DNA from 2 places in the Enterobacter sp. Taxon_8 genome. Region 2 is predicted to be linked to the other one. Evidence: predicted binding sites of a transcription regulator. Region 2 holds the regulator's gene; the other holds the start of a gene.
The links. Region 2 encodes PurR, which represses purine synthesis genes. Its sites were predicted from a motif close to CANGCAAACGTTTGCNTG; they were not measured.
Positions count from the first base shown of each region.

Region 1: the regulator PurR is predicted to act here: its motif matches at 2,877-2,894, upstream of gltS (sodium/glutamate symporter).

Region 1 covers NZ_CM177989.1:93,573-97,935, reverse strand. The annotation lists gene recG (ATP-dependent DNA helicase RecG) at 1-1,515, shown strand, start outside; gene gltS (sodium/glutamate symporter) at 1,518-2,720, opposite strand; gene xanP (xanthine/proton symporter XanP) at 2,946-4,337, shown strand.
Region 2 covers NZ_CM177989.1:2,605,993-2,610,355, reverse strand. The annotation lists gene punC (purine nucleoside transporter PunC) at 1-864, opposite strand, end outside; gene punR (DNA-binding transcriptional activator PunR) at 979-1,890, shown strand; gene purR (HTH-type transcriptional repressor PurR) at 1,908-2,933, opposite strand; gene cydH (cytochrome bd-I oxidase subunit CydH) at 3,231-3,320, shown strand; gene AC4IBF_RS12280 (MFS transporter) at 3,484-4,363, shown strand, end outside.

The DNA.
Region 1 (4,363 bases), 2.1 Mb from region 2:
GGCATGATGAGCCTGCCCGAGGCGCTGCGAACCCTGCACCGTCCGCCGCCAACGCTGCAGCTCAGCGATTTAGAAAGCGGCAAACACCCCGCCCAACAGCGTCTTATCCTTGAGGAATTACTGGCGCATAACCTGAGCATGCTGGCGCTTCGTGCGGGCGCGCAGCGCTTCCACGCTCAGCCCTTAAGCCAGAATGATGCGCTCAAAGATAAGCTGCTGGCCTCTCTGCCGTTTAAACCCACCGGCGCGCAGGCGCGCGTCACCGCTGAGATTGAACGCGATATGGCGCTCGACGTGCCGATGATGCGCCTGGTGCAGGGCGATGTAGGGTCCGGTAAAACGCTGGTTGCCGCGCTGGCAGCCCTGCGCGCGATTGCCCACGGTAAACAGGTCGCGCTTATGGCGCCGACCGAGCTGCTGGCTGAACAGCACGCCAACAATTTCCGCGCCTGGTTCGCGCCGCTGGGGATTGAAGTGGGCTGGCTTGCCGGGAAGCAAAAAGGCAAAGCGCGACTTGCGCAGCAGGAAGCCATCGCCAGCGGGCAGGTGCAGATGATTGTCGGCACGCACGCTATCTTCCAGGAGCAGGTGCAGTTCAGCGGCCTTGCGCTGGTGATTATCGATGAACAACACCGCTTTGGCGTCCATCAGCGTCTGGCGCTGTGGGAAAAAGGCCTTCAACAGGGCTTCCACCCGCATCAGCTGATCATGACCGCTACGCCGATCCCGCGCACCCTGGCAATGACCGCCTACGCCGATCTGGATACCTCCACTATCGACGAACTGCCGCCGGGGCGGACGCCGGTGACGACGGTCGCGATTCCTGACACGCGTCGCAGCGATATTATTGACCGCGTGCGCAACGCCTGCACCCACGAAGGACGTCAGGCCTACTGGGTCTGTACGCTGATCGAGGAGTCTGAACTGCTGGAAGCGCAGGCTGCCGAAGCCACGTGGGAAGAACTCAAGCTGGCGCTGCCGGAGCTGAACGTGGGTCTGGTTCACGGACGCATGAAGCCCGCTGAAAAACAGTCGGTGATGCAGTCGTTTAAGCAGGGCGAGCTGCATTTGCTGGTCGCCACGACGGTCATTGAAGTGGGCGTGGACGTCCCGAACTCCAGCCTGATGATTATCGAAAACCCGGAGCGCCTGGGCCTTGCCCAGCTCCACCAACTGCGCGGGCGCGTTGGCCGCGGCGCGGTAGCCTCCCACTGCGTCCTGCTCTACAAAGCCCCGCTCTCGAAAACCGCCCAGATGCGGTTGCAGGTGCTGCGCGACAGCAACGACGGTTTTGTGATTGCGCAAAAAGACCTGGAGATCCGCGGCCCGGGCGAACTGCTGGGCACGCGCCAGACGGGGAACGCGGAATTCAAAGTGGCGGATTTGCTGCGCGATCAGGCTATGATCCCGGAAGTTCAGCGCCTTGCGCGCCACATTCATGAACGCTACCCCGAACAGGCGGCAGCGTTAATTGAGCGCTGGATGCCGGAAACCGAGCGGTATTCCAACGCCTGATTTCACGCAAACATCGGCAGCATCAGGTATAGCTTGATCACCAGCGCGTTGACGATATCAATAAAGAACGCCCCGACCATCGGGACCACCAGAAACGCCATGTGCGATGGCCCGAACCGTTCTGTGATCGCCTGCATGTTAGCGATAGCCGTTGGGGTTGCCCCCAGACCAAACCCGCAGTGACCCGCCGCCAGCACCGCCGCATCGTAGTTTTTGCCCATCATGCGCCAGGTGACGAACATAGCGTACAGCGCCATAAACAGGGTTTGCACTGCCAGAATCGCCACCATCGGCAGCGCCAGCGAGGCCAGCTCCCACAGCTTGAGGCTCATTAGCGCCATCGCCAGGAACAGCGACAGGCAGACGTTGCCGAGCACCGACACCGCCCTTTCAAACACGCGGTAGAAGCCCATCAGCGCCAGACCGTTGCTCAGGATCACCCCGATAAACAGCACGCAAACAAACGTCGGCAGCTCAAACGCTGAGCCCGCCAGCCATTGCGCAACCACTTTGCCCACGGTCAGGCAGATGGCGATCGTCGCGATGGTTTCAATCAGCACCAGCGAGGTGATACTGCGCCCAACGTCCGGCTTTTCAAAGGCGGTAGGCACCAGCTCATCGTCCGGCCTGCCGTCCGGCGTGGTAGAGTGCTTCACAAGATAACGCGCCACCGGGCCGCCAATCAGGCCACCCAGCACCAGGCCAAAGGTGGCACAGGCCATCGCTACTTCCGTCGCGTTTTCAAAGCCGTAGCGTTCGATGAATAGCTTGCTCCACGCGGCCCCGGTTCCGTGACCGCCCGAAAGGGTAATCGACCCCGCCAGCAGCCCCATCAGCGGATCCAGCCCCAGCAGCGTCGCCATGCCGATGCCAATGGCGTTTTGCATCAGCAGCAGCCCCACCACCACAATCAGGAATACGCCGAGCACCTTACCGCCCGAGCGCAGGCTCGCCAGGTTGGCATTCAGGCCAATGGTGGCAAAGAAGGCCAGCATCAGCGGGTCTTTCAGGGACATATCAAAATCGATTTCCCAGCCCAGGCTTTTTTTCAGCACCAGCAGGGCCAGCGCTACCAGCAGGCCGCCGGCGACGGGTTCAGGAATGGTGTACTTTTTCAGAAGGGAAACGCTATGTACCAGCTTACGACCAAGCAGTAAGACCAGCGTTGCGGCAACAAGGGTCGACAACGTATCGAGATGAATCATAGAAGGCTCCTTTTTTGCGCGTGTTCCATACACACGCGGCGTTATCCTGGGCCGGTTTGCGCTCTTCATGAGCCCCCGGCGCAAAAAGTGTAATTTTTTTTCCCGATGCGTTGTAGAAAACCTGCTCACAGCGGCAGAATTTCTTGCCTTTTTTTGCTGGCAATCGTTTGCTTTTACCAGGTGGTCAGATAAAATGCCCGCTTTTCCACCGTGGGATTGCCGCCGATGTCCGTTAACACCATAGAGTCGCCTGATGCGCAACCGATTGCGCCGAAGCAAAATAGCGAACTGATTTACCGCCTTGAAGACCGCCCGCCGCTGCCGCAAACGCTTTTCGCTGCCTGCCAGCATCTTCTGGCTATGTTTGTTGCGGTGATCACTCCGGCGCTGCTGATTTGCCAGGCGCTCGGCTTACCGGCGCAGGACACGCAGCACATTATCAGCATGTCTCTTTTCGCCTCCGGCGTGGCCTCGATTATTCAAATTAAAGCGTGGGGTCCGGTGGGGTCGGGTTTGTTGTCGATTCAGGGCACAAGCTTTAACTTCGTGGCACCGCTGATCATGGGCGGTACGGCCCTGAAAACCGGCGGTGCGGATGTTCCGACCATGATGGCGGCGCTGTTCGGCACGCTGATGCTGGCCAGCTGTACGGAGATGGTGATCTCCCGCGTTCTGCATCTGGCTCGCCGCGTTATCACCCCGCTGGTTTCCGGCGTCGTCGTGATGATTATCGGCCTGTCGCTGATTCAGGTGGGCCTTACCTCCATCGGCGGCGGCTATGCCGCGATGAGCGACCATACCTTCGGCGCGCCGAAAAACCTGCTGCTGGCAGGCGTCGTGCTGGCGATCATTATTCTGCTTAACCGTCAGCGTAACCCTTACCTGCGCGTCGCCTCCCTGGTGATCGCCATGGCGGCGGGTTATCTGCTGGCGTGGGCGCTGGGCATGCTGCCGGAGAACACCGCGCCGACCAACAGCGCGCTGATCGTCGTCCCCACGCCTTTGTACTACGGTCTGGGCATTGACTGGGGTCTGCTCCTGCCGCTGATGCTGGTCTTTATGATCACCTCTCTGGAAACCATCGGCGACATCACCGCTACCTCAGACGTCTCCGAGCAGCCGGTGTCCGGCCCGCTGTACATGAAGCGACTGAAAGGCGGCGTTCTGGCGAACGGTCTGAACTCGTTTGTCTCTGCGGTATTCAACACCTTCCCGAACTCCTGCTTCGGTCAAAACAACGGCGTCATCCAGCTGACCGGCGTGGCCAGCCGCTACGTCGGTTTTGTAGTAGCGCTGATGCTGATCGTCCTCGGCCTGTTCCCGGCGGTAAGCGGCTTTGTGCAGCACATCCCTGAGCCGGTGCTGGGCGGCGCAACGCTGGTAATGTTCGGGACTATCGCAGCTTCCGGCGTGCGTATCGTCTCCCGCGAACCACTGAACCGCCGCGCGATCATGATTATCGCGCTGTCGCTGGCCGTTGGTCTGGGCGTTTCCCAGCAGCCGCTGATCCTGCAGTTCGCCCCTGACTGGGTGAAAAACCTGCTCTCTTCCGGCATTGCTGCGGGCGGTATCACCGCTATCGTGCTGAACCTCGTTTTCCCGCCTGAGAAAAATTGATTTCTCTCACGGCAGGCAGTCAATGC
Region 2 (4,363 bases):
GGCCCAGGTCCCGATGACGCTCAGCGCATAGAGCACCAGCAGCCATGGCAGCATCTGCTGGCCTTCCCATTTTTGCAGCGCCGCGCGACAGCCGTACCCGCCCACAAGGAACGCGATTGTCTGCGGAACATAGCTCAGGCCGATGGCTGCCGGGCTGTAGCCCATATCGTGCAGAATGAACGGCGAGCCGGTGAGCCATGCGAAGAAGCTTGCCGAGCAGGCGGCATAGATCAGGACATTCCCGCGATACGCTTTGGCGCTCAACAGTGAGGTGAAGGTAATCGGCTTCGCGTCGGCATGCGCCTCTTTTTTATGCGCAGGCTTGAGGGCAAACGCCGGCAGCATCAGCACCAGCGTGATGGCAAACAGCGTGGCAAAAATGGCCTGCCAGTCAAAGTGCGCGAGGATCCAGCTGCCCAGCAGCGGAGCCAGGGCAGGGGAGAGGCCCACCAGCGGCATAATGGTGGCGAAAATACGGTTTGTGCGGTTAGCCGGGTAGTAGTCAGTCACCAGCGCCTGCCAGGTCACGGCCGCGGCACAGACGCCCACGGCCTGAACGAAGCGCAGCACCAGCAGCCAGGTGGCGTCGCGTACCCATAACATCCCCAGGCACCCCACCGCAAAAATGGCCAGACCCAGCAGCAGTACCGGTTTACGACCAAAGCGATCCGAGAGCGGTCCCCAGAGCAGCTGTGCAAAAGCAAAACCGGCGAGGAACAAACTCAGGCTGGCACTGATGGCGGCAGCGGGGGTTTGCAAATCTTCCTGCATCGCGGCAAAAGCCGGCAGGTACATATCGGTGGCCAAAAAGCCCAGCACGCTTAAGCCGCCGAGCCAGACTAAAAAACCGTTCCTGGGTTGCATTATTTTATTCTCCTGAGGAGGCAGGTATACATTGGCGCTGAGTGTAGGGAGTGCAAAGCCGCTTGTGAAACGCTAATATTTGGCGGGTGCATTCAAATTTTTTGCAGGCAGAAAATGTGGTCAGATTATTCTCTTGAAGTGGTCGATGCTGTCGCGCGTAACGGCAGCTTCAGCGGTGCGGCGCAGGAGCTGCACCGCGTCCCTTCGGCCATCAGCTACACGGTGCGTCAACTGGAGGAGTGGCTGGCGGTTCCGCTGTTTGAGCGGCGGCATCGTGACGTGGAATTGACGCCCGCCGGGGCGTGGTTTTTGAAGGAAGGGCGTTCTGTTATCAAAAAAATGCAGATCACCCGCGAACAGTGCCAGCAGATCGCCAACGGCTGGCGGGGACATCTTTCCATCGCGGTGGATAACATCGTGAAGCCGGAACGCACCCGACAGATGATTGTCGATTTCTATCGTCATTTCTCTGACGTTGAGCTGCGGGTCTCGCAGGAGGTGTTCAACGGGGTGTGGGATGCGCTGGCGGACGGCAGGGCGGAGATGGCGATTGGCGCGACGCAGGCGATCCCGGTCGGGGGACGTTACGCCTTTCGCGACATGGGGATGCTGAGCTGGAAATGCGTGGTGGCCAGCGATCATCCTCTGGCAGCGATGGACGGGCCGCTTAGCGACGATACGCTGCGCAACTGGCCCTCGCTGGTGCTGGAGGATACGTCCCGTTCATTGCCCAAGCGTATCACCTGGCTTCTGGACAACCAGCGGCGGGTGGTGGCTCCGGACTGGGAATCGTCGGCGACGTGCCTCAGTGCCGGACTGTGCGTCGCGATGGTGCCCGTTCATTTTGCGCGTCCGCGCATCAATACCGGCGAATGGGTTGAACTGACGCTGGAAAATCCGTTCCCGGACGCGGCCTGCTGCCTGACCTGGCAACAAAATGATGTCTCGCCCGCCATGGCCTGGCTGCTGGATTATCTGGGGGACAGCGAAACGCTGAACCGGGAATGGTTACGGGAGCCAGCGTAGCTGGCCCCGTAAAGGGATTAACGACGGTAGTCGCGGAACGGACCGTCCGCAACGGAACGGCGTTCAATCAGGCGCGGGTGAACTTCAATGGACTGCGACTCTTCGCGCTTGTTGACGATCCTGTCGAGCAGCATATTGAAGGCCGTTTCGCCCAGCGAATCTTTCGGCTGGTGAATGGTGGTCAGCGCAGGGGTGAAGAAGCGCGCGTTACGCACGTTGTCATACCCGATCACGGAAATATCCTGCGGTACGCGCAGACCCAGTTCATCGGCGGCGCAGAGCGCGCCCATGGCCATGATGTCACCCCCGCAGAAAACGGCGGTCGGACGGTGCGGCTGGGAAACGATCTGCTGCATTGCGCGGTAGCCTGATTCCGGCTCAAAGTCGCCCTGCACGATCCAGTTTTCCGGCACGGTGATCAGCGCTTCTTCCATCGCTTTCATAAAACCGGCAAGACGGCCCGCCCCGGTGTTGCGCTCCAGCGGACCCGGGATCACGCCAATCTCGCGGTGACCGCGTTCGATCAGGTAACGGCCGGCCATATAACCGCCTTCAAAGGCATTGTCGATAACGGAGTCGGTGAAATCTGCACGCGCTTCGCCCCAGTCCATAACGACCATGGGGATGTGGCGATACTCTTCGAGCATCGACAGCACGGATTCCGGGTACTCGGAACACATCACCAGCAGGCCGTCAACGCGCTTCTGAGCCATCATCGACAGGTAGGCGCGCTGTTTTTCAATGCTGTTCCACGCGTTGCCCAGAATCAGGGTATAGCCTTTCTGGAAGCAGTTTTTTTCAACCGCTTCAATGATCTCGGCAAAATAGGCCGCTTCACTACTGGTCGCCAGCAATCCAATGGACTTGGTGTGATTAACCTTAAGGCTACGCGCGACCGCACTTGGCGAATAATGCAGCTCCTTGATCGCTGCCCAGACGGCGTTGCGCGTCTCTTCCGCCACAAAGCGGGTTTTGTTAATTACATGTGATACGGTTGTAGTGGAAACGTTTGCGCGTTTTGCTACGTCTTTAATTGTTGCCATTAAATGTCACTCCAGACCATATCCTAAGCTCCTGAAAAACTTGAAGGTAAACGTTTGCCTTCTCTCACCCTTATCACGCAATCTTGAATTGCGGCACGCCGGGAAAACGACACGGGACGTCAGGAGGGGGTCAATGGCCGGTACGCTAATAAATTTAGCGTGGAATTTTGTCCTATCTTGATGAAAAGGGGAAGAGGTAAAGTGGTTATCAGTATAAATCCAGGAAGATTTTTGACGTAATCTGTGCAAAAATGAGCAAGCTCACTTTTCGTGTGGGGATTAAAAGGAGAAAAATTGATGAGTTCCGATCTTAAGTTTTCGCTGTTCACCACCGTTGTTGTGCTGGCTCTGATTGTTGTGGCCGGTCTGACGGCTGCGCTGCACTGATTTACGCGGAGGGAGAGCCTTCTCCCTCCCGACTCCCCGGATTGTTACTTCTCTGGCAAAAATCTTTTGCCATTTTGTTAACTTCTCATTTTTTGTGATTGATGTCATGCTTTCCGCTTCTTTGTTCTGTGTCACCACGTGACACGGCATCCGGAGTTTACGCATGAAAATCAATTTTCCCCTGCTGGCCCTGGCGATTGGCGCTTTTGGGATTGGCACCACTGAATTCTCCCCGATGGGGTTACTGCCCGTCATCGCCCGCGGCGTGGACGTCTCGATCCCTGCGGCTGGCATGTTGATCAGCGCCTACGCTATCGGCGTGATGGTGGGGGCGCCGCTGATGACGCTTCTCCTTTCTCATCGCGCGCGCCGCAATGCGCTGATTTTCCTGATGGCGATTTTCACCCTCGGCAACGTGCTTTCGGCCATTTCGCCGGACTACACCACGCTGATGCTGTCGCGTATTCTGACAAGCCTCAACCACGGCGCGTTCTTTGGGCTGGGGTCGGTCGTGGCGGCAAGCGTGGTGCCAAAACATAAGCAGGCGAGCGCCGTGGCCACCATGTTTATGGGGCTGACCATCGCTAACATCGGCGGTGTTCCTGCTGCAACCTGGCTGGGAGAAGCGATCGGCTGGCGTATGTCTTTCCTGGCGACGGCCGGGCTGGGCGTGGTCGCGATGGTGGCATTGTTCTTCTCCCTGCCGAAAGGCAGCGCCGGAGAACGTCCGGAAGTGCGTAAGGAGCTGTCGGTGCTGGTGCGCCCGCAGGTGCTTTCCGCGCTGCTTACCACCGTTCTCGGGGCAGGGGCGATGTTTACCCTCTATACCTATATTTCACCGGTACTGCACGATATCACCCACGCAACGCCTCTCTTTGTGACCGCGATGCTGGTGCTGATTGGCGTGGGCTTCTCGATTGGCAACTATCTCGGCGGGAAATTTGCCGACCGTTCCGTGAGCGGGACGCTGAAGGGCTTCTTAACCCTGCTGATTGTCATCATGATCGCCATTCCGTGGCTGGCGCGTAACGAGTTTGGCGCCG